4 regions of the Streptomyces sp. NPDC017936 genome follow, and region 3 is predicted to be linked to each of the others. Evidence: riboswitches for the same ligand, from Rfam matches in the RefSeq annotation. Region 3 holds a riboswitch; each other region holds the start of a gene.
What was found. Region 3 has a riboswitch for cyclic di-AMP ahead of ACH4F6_RS24285 (M23 family metallopeptidase). Riboswitches for the same ligand answer to the same signal wherever they lie in the genome.
Positions count from the first base shown of each region.

Region 1: another riboswitch for cyclic di-AMP. It lies ahead of ACH4F6_RS13725 (transglycosylase family protein); the one in region 3 lies ahead of ACH4F6_RS24285 (M23 family metallopeptidase).
Region 2: another riboswitch for cyclic di-AMP. It lies ahead of ACH4F6_RS05960 (LysM peptidoglycan-binding domain-containing M23 family metallopeptidase); the one in region 3 lies ahead of ACH4F6_RS24285 (M23 family metallopeptidase).
Region 4: another riboswitch for cyclic di-AMP. It lies ahead of ACH4F6_RS16370 (M23 family metallopeptidase); the one in region 3 lies ahead of ACH4F6_RS24285 (M23 family metallopeptidase).

Region 1 is NZ_JBIRHK010000005.1:449,207-453,492, forward strand. It holds gene ACH4F6_RS13715 (cytochrome P450) at 1-1,101, shown strand, start outside; gene ACH4F6_RS13720 (transglycosylase family protein) at 1,284-2,300, shown strand; cyclic di-AMP (ydaO/yuaA leader) riboswitch at 2,505-2,672, shown strand; gene ACH4F6_RS13725 (transglycosylase family protein) at 2,677-3,375, shown strand; gene eno (phosphopyruvate hydratase) at 3,760-4,286, shown strand, end outside.
Region 2 is NZ_JBIRHK010000002.1:552,634-556,919, forward strand. It holds gene ACH4F6_RS05955 (alpha-galactosidase) at 1-1,978, shown strand, start outside; cyclic di-AMP (ydaO/yuaA leader) riboswitch at 2,286-2,444, shown strand; gene ACH4F6_RS05960 (LysM peptidoglycan-binding domain-containing M23 family metallopeptidase) at 2,449-3,438, shown strand; gene ACH4F6_RS05965 (hypothetical protein) at 3,727-4,286, shown strand, end outside.
Region 3 is NZ_JBIRHK010000012.1:17,885-22,170, forward strand. It holds gene ACH4F6_RS24280 (aldo/keto reductase) at 1-845, opposite strand, end outside; gene ACH4F6_RS24285 (M23 family metallopeptidase) at 960-1,982, opposite strand; cyclic di-AMP (ydaO/yuaA leader) riboswitch at 1,990-2,149, opposite strand; tRNA gene ACH4F6_RS24290 (tRNA-Met) at 2,466-2,539, opposite strand; gene ACH4F6_RS24295 (dihydrofolate reductase family protein) at 2,737-3,864, opposite strand; gene ACH4F6_RS24300 (MarR family winged helix-turn-helix transcriptional regulator) at 4,021-4,286, shown strand, end outside.
Region 4 is NZ_JBIRHK010000007.1:115,074-119,359, forward strand. It holds gene ACH4F6_RS16365 (M16 family metallopeptidase) at 1-1,370, shown strand, start outside; cyclic di-AMP (ydaO/yuaA leader) riboswitch at 1,591-1,760, shown strand; gene ACH4F6_RS16370 (M23 family metallopeptidase) at 1,774-2,529, shown strand; gene ACH4F6_RS16375 (GntR family transcriptional regulator) at 2,719-3,411, shown strand; gene ACH4F6_RS16380 (HPr family phosphocarrier protein) at 3,649-3,930, opposite strand; gene ACH4F6_RS16385 (GNAT family N-acetyltransferase) at 4,117-4,286, shown strand, end outside.

The DNA of each region.
Region 1 (4,286 bases), on a different contig from region 3:
GCGCACCACGACGAGCCCGCACACGCGAAGGGCAAGACCGGCATCCCCGGCGAGCGCAAGGCCGAGTTGATGACGCACCTGCTGAACATCGACCCGCCGGACCACACCCGCCTGCGCCGCCTGGTCAGCAAGGCGTTCACGCCCCGCCGCGTCGCCGAGTTCGCCCCCCGCGTCCAGGAGCTGACCGACGGCCTCATCGACCGGTTCGCCGCACGGGGAACCGCCGACCTCATCCACGACTTCGCCTTCCCGCTGCCCATCTACGCCATCTGCGACCTGCTGGGCGTCCCCCGGGAGGACCAGGACGACTTCCGGGACTGGGCCGGGATGATGATCCGGCACGGCGGAGGACCGCGCGGCGGAGTCGCCCGGTCGGTGAAGAAGATGCGCGGCTACCTGTCCGAGCTCATCCACCGCAAGCGCGAGGCCCTGCCCCCCGAGCCCACCGCCGGCGAGGACCTCATCTCCGGCCTCATCCGCGCCTCCGACCACGGCGAGCACCTCACCGAGAACGAGGCCGCCGCCATGGCCTTCATCCTCCTGTTCGCCGGCTTCGAGACGACCGTCAACCTCATCGGGAACGGCACCTACGCCCTCCTCACCCACCCCGGCCAGCGCCACCGGCTCCAGGACGCCCTGGCCGCCGGCGACCGCACCCTGCTGGAGACCGGCGTCGAGGAACTCCTGCGCTACGACGGCCCCGTGGAACTCGCCACCTGGCGCTTCGCCACCCGCCCGCTGACCCTCGGCGGACAGGACATCGCCCCCGGCGACCCCGTCCTCGTCGTCCTCGCCGCCGCCGACCGGGACCCGGCGCGCTTCGCCGACCCGGACACCCTCGACCTGTCCCGCCGCGACAACCAGCACCTCGGCTACGGCCACGGCATCCACTACTGCCTGGGCGCGCCGCTCGCCCGCCTGGAGGGCCAGACCGCGCTCGCCACCCTCCTGACCCGGCTGCCCGACCTCCGGCTCGCCGCCGACCCGGGCGAGTTGAGGTGGCGCGGCGGCCTCATCATGCGCGGGCTGCGCACTCTTCCCGTGGAGTTCACGCCTCCCGCGTCCCCGGTTCCGGGGACACCGTCCGCACCCGCTCCCTGACCGACCGCCACATGACCGTTCCGCGAAGCAAAGGTGACCGTTCCTCAACTCTGTGATCTTCACGTGATCTGTGCGGCATGAACTTGTGACAAGTGATCGTCTGCCTATACGTTCACTCGTCAGCGCGGCGCCCCGGCTTCACCCGCCGCGCGGGCCATCGCTGTCTCGAGAAAGGCGCCCGCATGCTCTCCGGGAACGGTCGTCACCGTCGCCCCCGTCAGGCCCCGGCCCTCCTCGTCGCGGCCGGCGTGACCGGCTCGGCCATCGCCATCCCGCTGCTGGGCGCCGGCGCCGCGAGCGCCGCCGACGGCGGCGTGTGGGACAGGGTGGCGGAATGCGAGACCGGCGGCTCCTGGAGCGCCAACGAGGGTGGCGGCGAGTACGGCGGCCTCTCGCTGACCCAGGAGGACTGGGAGGCGTACGGCGGACTCGACTACGCCACGCGCCCCGACCTGGCCAGCCGCAACCAGCAGATCTCCGTCGCCCAGAAGGTCCTCGCCGACCAGGGCGTCGGCGCGTGGGGCACGTGCGGGCTGACCTCCGGGCTCAGCAAGGAGTCCGGCTCGGTGGACCTGGACACCGGCGTGGCCGGCGAAGAGTCCGACTCCCCCGTGTCGTCCGGCTTGTCCGACTTGTCGAAGGGGGCGTCCGGCTCCGCGAACTCCTCCGGGTCCTCGGAGGATCCGGGCGAGGCCTCCGCCGACCCCTCCGCCGAATCCCCCGGCGACTCCGCCGAGACCCCCTCCTCTTCGCCCTCGTCCTCTTCGCCTTCGACGCCCGACGACCCCGCAGCGTCCGACGCGTCCGCCGACGCCGGCGCGGAAGGCTCTCAGGCGGGAGGCGCGTCGTCCGCGGCGACCCCCGAGGCGGACAACTCGGACAACTACGCACAGAGTGCCGGTTCCTGGAGCCTCGTCGACACCGGCGCCGCCGCCACCGACACCGGCTCCGGCCGCCACCGGGGCGGCACCGCCGACGAGAGCGCGACCGACGGCACGACCACCGCGTCCGCCGGCCGTCACGCCGCCGGAACGGCCGGCGCCTACACGGTCCGGGTGGGTGACTCCCTCGTGTCCATCGCCGACTCCCTTGACCTGGACGGCGGATGGCGTGCGCTCTACGCCGAGAACGAGGACCTCATCGGGCCCGACCCGAGCAACATCGTGCCCGGTCAGACCCTTGCGACTGGGGTCGAATAGGGGCGAAAGGCCGCTGGAAACGGCGGAGTTCACGTCACACTTCGTGCTGAATGTCCGTTTTGGCGAAAGTGTGGGATGAGTCTCAGAAGCCCTGATCGTCTTTGAAAATCCGTCGATCACGTGCCTACGGTCGTGACCGCTCGGCAACCCGAGCCCCGGCTGTCGCAACGCCGAATCCTGCCAGTGGCAGCCCGGGAACAGTCGTCGCGTCAAGCGCCGTGGGCAGGAGCGGGGGACCCAAGGTAAGTGCCGCACCGGGCAGTCGACCGGAGCGGCTCGGGGTGAAGCCACGCCTCCCGGTGGAGGAGTGGCCGGGCAACTCAACCGGCCCGAACCCGACAGCTCACCTCGCAGGCGTCGGTGAGGGGATCGATCCATGCTGTTCTCCAGCAAGGGCAAGCACCGCCGTCCGTCCAAGGCCACCCGCGCCATCGCCGTCGCCGGTGTCGCCGGCGCCGCCGTCGCCGCCCCGCTGATGGCGGCCGGCAACGCCTCCGCCGCCACCGCCGCCGAGTGGGACACCGTCGCCCGGTGCGAGTCCGGCGGCAACTGGTCCATCAACACCGGCAACGGCTACTACGGCGGCCTGCAGTTCTCCGCCTCCACCTGGGCCGCGTACGGCGGCACGCAGTACGCCTCCACCGCCGACAAGGCCTCCAAGTCCCAGCAGATCCAGATCGCCGAGAAGGTCCTCGCGGGCCAGGGCAAGGGCGCCTGGCCGGTCTGCGGCAAGGGCCTGTCCGGCGCCGGCTACACCGGCGGCTCCTCCGACAGCGGCTCCGGCTCGTCGTCCTCGGAGTCCTCCGGGACCACGACCCGTTCGACCGAGCAGCAGAGCGCCTCCCGCTCCGCCGAGCGCCCGGCCGCCCAGAGCCAGAAGACGGTCACCACCCCGACCGGCAAGAAGGTCAAGAAGGGCGACGGCGAGTACAAGGTCGTCAAGGGCGACACCCTCAGCTCCATCGCCGCGCAGGAGGGCGTCAAGGGCGGCTGGGCGAAGCTCTTCCAGCTGAACGGGGACGTCGTCGAGGACGCCGACCTCATCTACCCGGGCCAGCAGCTGCACCTCAAGTGACACCCGGCCCCCAGCGCGGCCACAGCCCCCTCACATCCGAGGTCCGCACACTGAGGACCTCGTGAGGGTCCCCCCGTCCCCACGGGCTCCCCGCCCCGGTGCGTCTTCCCCCCCCGTACGCACCGGGGCGGGGTTTTCTGCGTCCGGGCCGCCCCCCTCGCCTCCCCGCGGCGTTCGCCGCCCGTTCCGGAGATTGCCCCACCCTCTTTGTTCCGGGCGGGAACAATGTGTACCGTCAGTCTGTCCACGGGACGGTCGGTCGGCTGCCGGAGGCCCCCGGGCGGTTAGGCTCTAGTCGCAAGGCCCAGCAAGGGACCGACAAGGGCTCACCGCGGCCCACGTGCCCGTGCACAACCAGCGTCACATCCCAAGAAGGAGATGCTCGTGCCGTCCATCGACGTCGTCGTAGCCCGGGAAATCCTGGACTCCCGAGGCAACCCCACGGTCGAGGTCGAGGTCGGCCTCGACGACGGCAGCACCGGGCGTGCCGCCGTTCCGTCCGGCGCCTCCACCGGCGCCTTCGAGGCCATCGAGCTCCGCGACGGTGACCCCAACCGCTACCAGGGCAAGGGTGTCGAGAAGGCCGTCCTCGCCGTCATCGAGCAGATCGGCCCGGAGCTGGTCGGCTACGACGCCACCGAGCAGCGCCTGATCGACCAGGCCATGTTCGACCTGGACGCCACCGACAACAAGGGCTCCCTCGGCGCCAACGCCATCCTCGGTGTGTCCCTCGCCGTCGCCCACGCCGCCTCCGAGGCCAGCGACCTCCCGCTCTTCCGCTACCTGGGCGGCCCCAACGCGCACCTGCTGCCGGTGCCGATGATGAACATCCTGAACGGCGGCTCGCACGCCGACTCCAACGTGGACATCCAGGAGTTCATGATCGCCCCGATCGGCGCGGAGTCCTTCTC
Region 2 (4,286 bases), on a different contig from region 3:
CCTGCACTGGGGCCCGCGGCTCGCGCTCGCCGACGCCGAGGCCCTCGCCGAGCGCCCCCTGCCCGACTACTGGTCCTTCGAGTCCCCGCTCGACGGCCGGGAGGAGTACCCGGTGGAGGGCGGGGCCCGCTTCGTCCGGCCCGCCCTGTCGGTGCGCGGCGCCGGGCGGCGCGGCACCGAGTGGACCTTCGCCGGCCACGAGACCGAGGGCGGCGAACTGCGCCTGCTCTTCCGTGACGCCGGGCTCGGCGTCACCCTCCACTACCGGATGCGCGACGACGTCGTCGAACGCTGGGTGACCCTGCGCAACGACGGCGACGAACCCCTGGAACTGCTGCGCGCCGACTCCGCCGCCTGGAGCCTGCCCGACCGCGACGGCTGGCGCCTGTCCCAGCTGCACGGCCGCTGGGCCGCCGAGTCCCGCCTCACCCGGGGGCCCCTCACCTACGGCGAGAAGGTCATCGGCAGCCGCCGCGGCCACACCGGCCACCAGCACCTGCCCTGGGTCGCCCTGGACACCGACGCGACCGAGGAGCGGGGCGAGGTCTACGGCTGCGCCCTCGGCTGGTCGGGCTCGTGGCGGATCGCCGTGGCCCAGCTGCCCGACGCGCGCGTGCAGATCACCGGCGGCGCCGGCTACGACGACTCGGGCCTGCTGCGGCTGGCGGCCGGGGAGTCGTTCACCACGCCCGTCTTCGCCGGCCTGTGGACCGACGCCGGCTTCGGCGGCGCGAGCCGCGCCTGGCACGCCTACCAGCGGGCGCACGTGATCCCGGAGGCCGGGCGCGACCGGCCCGTGCTGTTCAACTCCTGGGAGGCCACCTACTTCGACATCTCCGAGGAACAGCAGGCGAGCCTCGCGCGGCGGGCCGCGGACATCGGCGTCGAGCTGTTCGTGGTGGACGACGGCTGGTTCGGCGCGCGCACCGGCGACCACGCCGGGCTCGGCGACTGGCGGCCCAACCCCGAGCGCTTCCCGCGGGGCCTCGAGCCGCTCGCGGACCAGGTGCACGCGCTCGGCATGCAGTTCGGCATCTGGGTCGAGCCCGAGATGGTCAACGCCGACAGCGACCTGTACCGGGCGCACCCCGACTGGGTGCAGTACCAGCCGGGACGCAGGCGGACGGAGCTGCGCAATCAGCTGGTGCTCAACCTCGCGCGCGAGGACGTCCAGGAGTACCTCTGGCAGCAGCTCGACGGACTGCTGTCCAGTGCGCCCATCGACTACGTGAAGTGGGACTTCAACCGCTGCTTCACCGACGCCGGCTGGCCGGACGACGACTACCCCCAGCGGCTCTGGGTGGACCACGTGCGCGCCCTGTACGCGCTGCTGGACCGGCTGCGGGCGGCCCATCCGGGCGTGGCCTTCGAGTCCTGCTCGGGCGGCGGCGGGCGGATCGACCTCGGGATCATGAGCCGCACGGACCAGGTGTGGACCTCCGACAACACCGACCCGCTGGACCGGCTCGCCATCCAGCACGGCTTCAGTCAGATCCACCCCGCGCGGGTGATGGCCGCCTGGGTCACCGACAGTCCGAACACCCAGCTCAACGGCCGGGTCAGCTCGCTGCGCTTCCGGTTCGTCAGCGCCATGGCCGGGGTGCTCGGGGTCGGCGGGGACCTCTCCGAGTGGTCCGGGGAGGAGCTCGCCGAGGCCCGCCGCTGGGTCGATCTCTACAAGGAGATCCGGCCCCTCGTGCAGCACGGCGAGCTCTACCGGCTGCGGCCCCCGGAGGGGGGCCTGAGCGCCGTGCAGTACGTGCGCGGGGACGAGTCCGTCGTCCTCGCCTGGCTCCAGGCGCAGCGGTACGGCGAGCCGGTGCCGGCGGTACGGCTGCGCGGCCTCGACCCGGCCGCTTCGTACGAATGCCTCGAAACGGGCGAAGTGCACCGGGGGGCGGTGCTGGTGCACCACGGGATGCGCACGGGGCTCCGTGGTGACCTCGATGCGACGGTCATCCGCTTGCGTCGCATCTGAGTGATCTGTCCGGATTGGGGGCCTTCATTCCAACTCGGCCGGGAGTAAAGGGTCCTGGGGGCACGTCACGTGAGGAGCGTCATATCCGTGACCGTGCGTCGCTCGTCATGTTCACGTAATTTCGGTGCTCTTCCCGGCCGTTCGGTGGGCGGCGGCCGTTCCGGTACACGGAAAGTGACCGGGATTCCCCGCCGGGGGCCGGGAGGAAGGGGGCAGGGGGGCAACCCTCGCTTGTCGTCGTGCGTCCGGGTCGCTTACGTTCCACACCGATCCGGACGGACGCCGAATCCTGCCGCCGCCCGGAGCCCGCACACACTCACCCGTGCACGGCAGGAGCGGGGGACCCACAGGCAGAACCGCCTGTTCCGGTCTCCGGAACAGGCTCGGGGTAAAGCCGCGCCCCGGCGCGGCCGGGCATCTCCAGCCCGCACCCGACAGCTCACCTCGCAGGCGCCGGAGAGGAATCCGCCATGCCCGCGAAGGGTAAGCACCGCCGCCCGAAGACCCAGCGCTTCACCCGCTCCCTCGCCGCCGCCGGAACCGGTGGCGCCGCGCTCGCCCTCCCGCTCATCGGCGCCGCCGGCGCCCACGCCGCACCGGCCGCGCAGCCGGTGTCCTCGCTTCCGGAGAAGGCCGTCCAGAGCGTTCCGGTCGCGCAGCCGGCCGCCGCCGGCTCGAAGTCCGCCGCGAGCGCCACGACCTACACGGTGCGGGCGGGCGACTACCTCTCCAAGATCGCGGACGAGCAGCACGTCGGCGGCGGCTGGCAGAAGCTGTACGCCGACAACCGCGCGGCCGTCGGCGACGACCCGTCGCTGATCCACCCCGGTCTGAAGCTGTCGATCGGCGAGAAGGCCGCGACCGGCGCCACCGGGTCGCCGTCCGCCGCGGCCGGTTCCTCCTCCTCGTCGAAGTCGTCGCAGTCGTCCAAGTCCGCGAAGGCCTCGGAGGCCTCGGAGGCCTCGCGGTCGAAGGCCTCGGAGTCCGCCGGGCAGTCCTCGTCCTCCCGGACCACGGCCGCCCAGGGCGCCGGGAACGACGGCGGCTCCAGCGGCTACGCCCTGCCCACGGCGAACGCCGCCGTCGGCACCCCGTACCGCATGTCCGGCAGCATGTGGTCCAGCGGCTACCACACCGGCGTCGACTTCGTCGTCCCGACCGGCACCTCGCTCAGGGCCGTCGGCGCGGGCACGGTCGTCTCCGCGGGCTGGGGCGGCGCGTACGGCAACCAGGTCGTCATCCGGCTCGCCGACGGCTACTACGCCCAGTACGCCCACCTGTCCTCGCTCTCGGTCTCGGCCGGCCAGACCGTCTCCGCGGGCCAGCAGGTCGGCCTGTCCGGCGCGACCGGCAACGTCACCGGTCCGCACCTGCACTTCGAGATCCGCACCACGCCGAACTACGGCTCGGACATCGACCCGCTCGCCTACCTCCGTTCGCACGGCGTCTCCGTCGGCTGACGCCTGGCGCGACCAGCTGCCCCACGCCGGAGGCCGGACCCGTTTCCCGGGTCCGGCCTCCGGCGTGTTTGCGTCTTCATGATCATTGTGTTGCGGTCGTATGGCGGTCCCCGCCGGACCGTCGACAGGCGGGACGGAGGGGGGAGACAGTGATCTCCCGTAGGGGACAAGCGCTTTCCGCGATCCCGCGCATGTCCGACACGTCGAACGTCGTTCGGCTTCATGGACGGTGACCGGACATCGCGAGGTGGCCGACCCCACGACCACTCCCATCGTGAAGGACCACACGTGAACCCCACCCGACGCCGAAGAACCGTCGCCGTCACCGCCGCCGCCCTGCTGGCCGGGCTCTTCTCCGCGCCCGCCGGCCAGGCCGCCGAGCAGCCGCGCCGGATCGTCGAGAACCTCGACCGGGGCCTGGTCGCCGTGCCGTCCGGCGAGGGCACCTTCCTCAGCTGGCGCCTGCTGGGCACCGAGTACGCCCGGTACGGCGACGCGATCGCCTTCAACGTGTACAAGAACGGCCGCCGGCTGAACCGCGAGCCGATCAGGAAGTCGACGACCTACCAGGACGACTCCCGGGGCAGGGGGACCTACACCGTGCGCGCGGTCGTGGGCGGGCGCGAGCAGCGGCCGGGTTCCGCGGCCCTCGACCTCGCCGAGGGGTACGCCGAGATCCCGCTCGCCGCGGCCGACGGCTACACCGTCCAGCACGCCTGGCCCGGCGACCTCGACGGCGACGGACGCTACGAACTCGTCGTCAGCCGGCTCTCCGGGACCCGCGACCGGTCCGACCTGCTGGAGGCGTACACCCTCACCGGGGAGCGGCTCTGGCGGGTCGACCTCGG
Region 3 (4,286 bases):
GCGATCGGCGCCGCCACGGTCGGCCGGCCCGCGAGCCACGCCAGGGCGACGGTGGCGATCTCGCTGTCGTGGGCGCGGGCGATGTCGTCCAGGGCGGCGAGGACCTTCCGGCCCCGCTCGGTCTCCAGGTGCTTGGCGGCCCCCTGGGACCGCGCGCTGTCCACGGTCGTGCCGGGCCGGTACTTGCCGGTGAGGAAGCCGGAGGCCAGCGCGTAGTACGGAACGGCGGCGAGGCCGGAGGAGGCGACGAGGTCCTGGAGCCCGCCCTCGTAGGTGTCGCGCGATACGAGGTTGTAGTGCGGCTGGAGGACGACGTACCGGGCGAGGCCCTCGCGGTCGGAGAACTCCAGGGAGGCCCGCAGGCGCTCGGGGGAGATGTTGGAGGCGGCGATGTGCCGCACCTTGCCCGCCCTCACCAGCTCGTCGAGCGCGCCGACGATCTCCTCGACGGGCACCTCGGGCTTGTCGAAGTGGGTGTAGTAGAGGTCGATGCGGTCGGTGTCCAGACGGCGCAGCGAGGCGTCGGCGGCGGCCTTGATGGTGGCGGCGGTCAGCCCCTGGTAGTCGGGGTGCTGGCTCACCTTCGTCGCGATCACGATGTCGTCGCGGTTGCCGCGGGCCTTGACCCACTTGCCGATCAGGGTCTCGGACTCACCGCCGCTGTTGCCCTCGATCCACGCCGAGTAGGAGTCGGCGGTGTCGACGAAGTTGCCGCCGGCGGCCGTGTAGGCGTCGAGGACGGCGAAGGAGGCGGCCTCGTCGGCGGTCCAGCCGAAGACGTTGCCGCCGAGGGCGAGCGGGAAGACCTCGAGGTCGGAGGAGCCGAGCTTGCGCAGGGAAGTCATGCCTCCCTTCAACACCTCGGCCGAAGGCGCGCATTCCGCGCCTCCGGCCAAAGGTTCACAAAGATCCGGGAAACCACCTCACCGGTCCCCGGACGACTCAGGAGGTACGGGACCTCAGGGGTTCAGCCCCTTGTCGCGCAGCCAGGCACCGGGGTCGATGCCGGAGGCGCTGCCGCCCGGGTGCACCTCGAGGTGGAGGTGGGCGCCGGTGACGTTGCCGGTCGCGCCGACCCGGCCGATGACGTCGCCGGTGGCGACCTTCTGGCCGACGCTGACGCTGATGGAGGACTGGTGGGCGTACCAGATCTCGGTGCCGTCGTCGAGGGTGAGCACGGTCTTGTACCCGTACGACCCGTCCCAGCCGGCCGAGGTGATGGTGCCGCTGTGCACGGCCTTGATCAGGGTGCCGGTGGGGGCGGCGAAGTCCAGACCGGTGTGGTACCCGGAGGACCAGTAGGCGCCGGCCTGACCGAACGTCGAGGTGATGGTGTACGAGGAGGTGGGCAGCGTGTACTGCTTGGCGAGCTCGGCGAGGCGCTCGGCCTCGGCCTTCTTCGCGGCCTCCTCGGCGGCCTTCTTCTTGGCGGCGGCGGCCTGGGCCTCCGCCTCCTTCTGGGCCTTGGCGGCCGCGTCGGCCTCCGCCTTGGCGACGGCGGCCTCGGCCGCGGCCTGGGCCTTGGTCTCGATCTGGGTCTGCTGCGACTCGGCCTGCGCCATGATCCGGCTGCGCAGCGCCTCGCCCGCGTCGGCCGCGCTCGCGGTGCTGTCGTCGGCGGCGACCGTGGCGCCGAAGCTGCTGAGGGCGGGCGCCGCCTCCTCGGAGGTGTCGTCGTCCGAGATCAGGGAACCCACGGAGGGGAGGTCCGGCATGGAGATGGAGACCGGCGGCTTGCCGGTGTTGGCGCTGGCCATGCCGCCCGCGCCGACGGCGGCGATGACGCCGACGCCGAGGACGGTGGAGCTGCGGGCGAGTCCGCCGCGCTGCTTGGCGACGCGGTGCCGGCCGCGTACCGGGCGAATGGACTCCGCGGTGGGGTTCCACTCCTCCCAGGGGCCCTCGTCGGTGCGGTTGCCGCCGTAGCCGAAGGTCTGGCTGGGCGCGATCGGGGCTTCTGGGGCAGGCGGGTTGGACGCCACGCGGGCGTACTCCTTTCCTTCCGTCGCCTACCGGGTTAGCTGACGGGTTCGGAGCGGGAAGGTCTCCTACGCGCGTATACCGGCCGTTGCCTCACGGCGGCTTACGCGTGATTCACCCCAAGGTGGTGGTTCCCCGGTTCCCTTACGGGATTCGGCGCGTGCGCACGGAGCCGCCTCTTGTGACGGCTGGGACGACCGCGCTGCGTTATCGAACGTTAATAGACGCGAGGCCCGGTTTCCAAGCTGTTCCCCTTGATCAACAACATTCCTGGCCTGGACTTTTGTCCCACCAGCGGCGAAAAACGGGCGAGTTGACCCCACGTCGGGGGCGGTTCAGGGGTCACGGCGGTTTTGATGGTGACCCAGTCGTTATGCGCAGGGCGCTCGGCCGGTCACTTTCCGTGAGATCCGGGCGGGAGGCGGGCCGGCGGCGAACGCACCGAGGGCCGGAACCCTGATCGGGTTCCGGCCCTCGGCCTTGAGTAGCGGGGACAGGATTTGAACCTGCGACCTCTGGGTTATGAGCCCAGCGAGCTACCGAGCTGCTCCACCCCGCGTCGGTATGACACCAGTGTACGCCATCCGCGGGACGGGAAGCACAAGGGTTGTTCCAGGGGCGCCCGGGGAACCGCCGGAGGGCTCCTCGGCGGGCGGCACGGCGGCCGCCCCCAAGGCCTCACCCCGCCCGGCGGCGCTGTACGAGGCGCCTGCCCGCCCGGCGGTGCTGCACGAGGCGCCTGCCCGCCCGGCGGCGCTACAGCAGATGCCGGTTGGGGGCCTCGGCCCGCTCCTCGTACTCCGGGAGGACGACGACGTCCACGCCCGCGGCCGCCAGCAGGCCGGAGCCGTCGGCGCCGGTCACGAAGGTGTTCGGTTCGCGCCAGGCCGTCACCACCCTGCCCACGCCCGCGTCCAGGACGAGACGGGCGCAGGGCGTCGGGCGGGAGGCGCGGTGGGTGCAGGGTTCGAGGCTGGTGTAGACGGTGGCCGTGGCCAGGCGGGGGTCGGCCGGGTCGATCTTCGCCAGGGCCGCCTCCTCGGCGTGCACCACGGGGTCGCCGGCCTCCCGGGAGTGGCCGCGCGCCAGCTCCGTCCCGTCGGCGGCCACCACGACCGCGCCCACGCTGAACGCGGTCCGCGACGGCGGGCAGGCGGCCGCCAGATCGCAGGCGAGGGCCAGCCAGTGGTGGTCGGCGGCGACGGGCAGCGGGCCGGCGCCGGGCGCGGTGGGCTCGTAGCGCATCAGCACGACGTCCTCGATGGGCCGCGTCTCGACCAGCCGCAGCCGTCCGGCCTGGTAGCCGCCGGGTCCGAACAGCCGGGGCGCGTCCGGGTCGCCGACGAAGAGGGGGGCCAGGACGAGCTGGAGCTCGTCGGCGAGGCCCTCCTGCAGGAGCTGGGTGTGGACGGTCCCGCCGCCCTCGACCATGAGCCGCCGCACGCCCCGGACGTCGTGCAGGTGCTCCAGGAGCCGCCGCCAGTCGAGGCGGGCGCCGAGGGGGACGACGTCGGCCGCGAGGCCGAGCGACCGGGCCCGCTCGGCGCCCGTGTCGGTCGTGTACACGACCTTCTCGCCGCCCGTGTGCCAGAAGTTCGCGTCCGGGTCCAGCTCGCCGGAGCCGCTGACCGTGACCTTGAGCGGGTACTCCGGCCGGCCCGCCGCCCGGCGCGCGGCCCGGCGTTCGGGCGCGTTGACCAGCAGGCGGGGGTTGTCGGCCCGGATGGTGCCGGCGCCGACCAGGATCGCGTCCACGGAGGCCCGCACCTCGTCGACCCGGTCGAAGTCGGCGGGGCCGGAGAGCAGCAGGCGGTCGGGGCCGGTGTCGTCGAGACAGCCGTCGAGGGAGACGGCGGCGGACAGCAGGACGTACGGGTACGGCATCGGCGCGGGCTCTCCGGGCGAGGGGCGAGGGGGAAGGGAATGGGGCGAGGGAGCGGGAGGTCGGGCGGCCGGCCGGCGGGTGCGCCCCGCCTCCTCGCCCCGCCCCCGCCCCGACATCTCTTGGTTTCAAGTTTGAAGCAAACCTACACTGGGGGCATGACGACCCGCTGGCTCACCGCCGAGGAGCAGCGCGCCTGGCGCGCGTACGTCGCCGCGTCCCTCCTCCTGGAGGACACGCTCGACCGGCAGCTCCAGCAGGAGGCCGGCATGCCGCACCTGTACTACTCCATTCTGGCCAACCTCTCCGAGGCGCCCGGGCGGAGCCTGCGCATGACCGATCTCGCGGAGTCGTTGAAGATCACCCGCAGCCGGCTGACGTACGCGGTGGCCCGGCTCGAGAAGGACGGGCTGGTGCGGCGCGA
Region 4 (4,286 bases), on a different contig from region 3:
TGGACTTCCACCCCCAGCCGCAGGCGGGCGAGGCCAGGCCGTGGGCGTTCCCGGCCCCCGCGCGCGGAACGCTCGACAACGGCCTGACCGTGCTGCACTGCCACCGGCCCGGCCAGCAGGTCGTCGCCGTCGAGGTCATCCTCGACGCGCCCCTGGACGCCGAGCCGGCCGGACTCGACGGCGTCGCCACGATCATGGCGCGGGCCTTCTCCGAGGGCACCGACAAGCACTCCGCGGAGGAGTTCGCCGCGGAGCTGGAGCGCTGCGGCGCCACCCTCGACGCGCACGCCGACCACCCCGGCGTCCGCCTCAGCCTGGAGGTCCCCGCCTCCCGCCTGGCCAAGGCCCTCGGCCTGATCGCCGACGCCCTCAGGGCGCCCGCGTTCGCCGACAGCGAGGTCGAGCGCCTGGTGCGCAACCGCCTCGACGAGATCCCGCACGAGCTGGCCAACCCGTCCCGGCGCGCCGCCAAGGAGCTGTCCAAGGAGCTGTTCCCGGCCGACGCGCGCATGTCGCGTCCGCGCCAGGGCACCGCGGAGACGGTCGAGAACATCGACTCCGCGGCGGTCCGCGCCTTCTACGAGAAGCACGTCCGTCCCGCCACGGCCACCGCCGTGGTCGTCGGCGACCTGACGGGCGTCGACCTGGACGCGCTCCTCGGCGACACCCTGGGCGCCTGGACGGGTTCCCCGGCCCAGCCGCGGCCCGTGCCGCCGGTGACCGCCGACGACACCGGCCGGGTCGTCATCGTGGACCGCCCCGGCGCCGTCCAGACGCAGCTGCTGATCGGCCGCGTCGGCCCCGACCGGCACGCGCGCGTGTGGCCCGCCCAGGTGCTCGGCACGTACTGCCTCGGCGGCACCCTCACCTCCCGCCTGGACCGCGTCCTGCGCGAGGAGAAGGGCTACACCTACGGCGTGCGCGCCTTCGGGCAGGTCCTGCGCTCCGCGCCGGACGGCACGGGCGCCGCGATGCTCGCCATCAGCGGCTCCGTGGACACCCCGAACACCGGTCCCGCGCTGGAGGACCTCTGGAAGGTGCTGCGCACCCTCGCCGCGGGGGGACTCACCGACGCCGAGCGCGACGTCGCCGTGCAGAACCTGGTCGGTGTGGCGCCGCTGAAGTACGAGACCGCCGCGGCCGTCGCCGGCACCCTGGCCGACCAGGTCGAGCAGCACCTGCCCGACGACTACCAGGCGGCGCTGTACCAGCAGCTCGCCGCGACCGGCACCGTGGAGGCCACCGCGGCCGTCGTGAGCGCCTTCCCGGTGGACCGTCTGGTGACCGTCCTCGTCGGTGACGCCGCCCGGATCAAGGAGCCGGTCGAGGCCCTGGGCATCGGCGAGGTGAAGGTCGTTCCCGCGGAGTAGGGACCGCGGCCGCACGCCCGGCCACCGCGGCACGCGCGCGTGAGGGGCCCTGGTGACCGACGGGTCGTCAGGGCCCCTTCGATGTCCGAATTGAGCGAGAGGCTGCCTGTCTGCCCTGTGGCATGCGCTACAAAACCCCCGTTGCGTTTGGGCGCGGACGGCGGGCGCGTCTAGTTTCGTCCGGGCTGTTCGTCGGGCAGTGCGCCGCACCCGCGGCACCGGACAGTCATCGCCGAGTCCCCGTACGGCGCGAGCCAGGGGAGCCGGGGACCCACACCTGTGCAGTCCCTGGGGTGAATCGGACGCCCGCGCGTGCCGCGAGGGGGCCCGTAGGAGACCTTCCTGCTCCGAACCCGTCAGCTAACCCGGTAGGCGAGAGGGAAGGAAAGGACCGCTCAACTTCATGGCGTTCACCTGCGCCACCGGGAAGCACCGTCGTCCCGGCCGGACGAAGCGCACCACCGCCCGCGCGGCGGGCATCGCGGCGCTCACCACCACCGGCGTCATCGGAACCGTCGCCTCCACCCCGGCTCTCGCCGCCGAGACCTCCTCCGAGCAGACCGGCCTGATCCCCGTCGTCACCATCGGCGACTCCGTGGCCGAGCAGATCGACGACCAGGTCGCCGCGCAGAAGCAGGCCGCCCGGGAGGAGGCCGCGCGCAAGGAGGCGGCCGCCCTGGCCGCCGCGAAGGTCGAGAAGGAGCGCGAGGCCAGGGCCCGCGCCGCCCGCGCGGCCGAGCGCGAGCGCCTCAACACCTTCGTGTCGCCGATCACCGGCTCCTACGTCTCCACGAGCTACCGGTCCGGTGGCTCGCTGTGGTCCTCCGGCAGCCACACCGGCATCGACTTCCACGCCTCGAGCGGCACGCCCGTGCACGCGGTCGGGCTCGGCACCGTCGTCGAGGCCGGCTGGGGCGGCGCGTACGGCAACCAGGTCGTGATCCGGATGCACGACGGGACGTACACCCAGTACGGTCACCTGTCGTCGATCAGCGTCTCGGTGGGGCAGGAGGTCGCCCCGGGCACGCGGATCGGTCTCTCCGGCGCGACCGGCAACGTCACCGGCCCGCATCTGCACTTCGAGGCCCGCACGAGTGCGGAGTACGGCTCGGACATCGACCCGGTCGCCTACCTCCGCAAGCACGGCGTGGACGTCTGACGACGCACCGCGACGGATCGTCCCGGCCCCGGCCTTCCCGGCCGGGGCTTTCGTCGTTTCCTGCGCTCCGCTGTCCAAAAAATATCCCTGGATTCCGGCCCGCCGTCGGAAATTCCGGCCCGCTGCAATAGAGTCTTTGACCACGCGTCGCTCGTCGGCGTTTCACGGGGATTAAGGCGGAGGTCGGTCATGCGTATTCCGGCGCACTCGGTGTGCACGGCCATCCGGGACGACATCGTCGCGGGTGTCCACGAGCGTGGCGGCCGCCTCACCGAGGAAGTCCTCGCGCGCCGCTACGGCGTCTCGCGCGTCCCCGTCCGGGAGGCCCTGCGCACCCTGGAGGCGGAGGGCTTCGTCGTGACGCGGCGGCACGCGGGCGCGTGCGTCGCCGAACCGACCGAGCAGGAGGCGGCGGACCTGCTGGAGATGCGCCTGCTCCTGGAGCCGCTCGGAGCCGCCCGGGCCGCCCAGCGGCGCACCGAGGCGCACCTGAAGGTGCTGCGCGGTCTCGTCCGGCTGGGTCAGGAGCGCGCCAGGAGGGGCAACAGCGACGACCTGCGCTCCCTGGGCGGCTGGTTCCACGAGACGCTCGCGCAGGCCTCCGGCAGCCACGCCCTGACCTCGACCCTCACCCAGCTGCGCCACAAGATCGCCTGGATGTACGCGGTGGACGCGCCGGCCGACCCGGTGGACTCCTGGGCCGAGCACGGCGCGATCGTGGACGCCGTCGCGCGCGGCGACGGCGAGCGCGCGCGGGCGATCACCGCGCTGCACACCGAGCGCTCGTCCGCCGCGCACCGGCCGCGCTTCCCGGGCGGCGACCGCCCGGACCGTGTGAGGACTTCGCAACACGTCGTCAACATGTCGGGCCCACGCCATTAACACGAGGGCCGTATACAAAGAGGGGTTATTCGGCGGACGTGGATTTCCGCTGCCCTTTTCGTGGTGCGCCGTGAATTCCTGGTGGCGCGCTCTTCGTGTGCGCGTGCTTTCCTTTTCGGCGTGCTCGGGCTGATTTTCTTCGCGAGGCCGCGTGAAGGCGCCGGAGCGCGACCGTGCCGAAACGGCGGAGCCGCGCCGCCCGGGAAGGGCGACGCGGCTCCCTGTGCGCCGCGGGGCTCAGACGGTCTCGGGAAGCTCCTCGAGCCCCTCGGAGACCAGCTTGGCCAGCCGGTCGAGCGCGACGTCCGCGCCCTCGGCGTCGGAGGCGAGGACGATCTCCTCGCCGCCCTGGGCGCCCAGACCGAGGACGGCCAGCATGGAGGCCGCGTTGACGGGGGTGCCGCCCGCCTTGGCGATCGTCACCGGGACGCCCGCGGCCGTGGTGGCCCGTACGAAGATGGAGGCGGGGCGGGCATGGAGGCCCTCGGCCCAGCCGACGTTGACGCGGCGCTCAGCCATGTGTTGCTGCCCTTCAGTGCTCAGGGTTGTCTAGACCAGTGTTCCACACGTGGAGCGTGCCGGGAACGGTGCTGTGTCCCTGTCCCGCGTCCCGTTCCCGTCCGGCCGCCCGGGCCCCGGCCCGGCCTCCCGTCCTCCACAGACTGCCTCGCGCCGTTGTCGTGCGCGAGCCGTACTCTGGGCCCCATGCAGAGCGCCCCGGACCGGCACGAGTACCCCGCCCACTGGGAAGCCGACGTGGTGCTGCGCGACGGCGGCACCGCGCGCATCCGGCCCATCACCGTCGGCGACGCCGAGCGCCTGGTCAGCTTCTACGAGCAGGTCTCGGACGAGTCGAAGTACTACCGCTTCTTCGC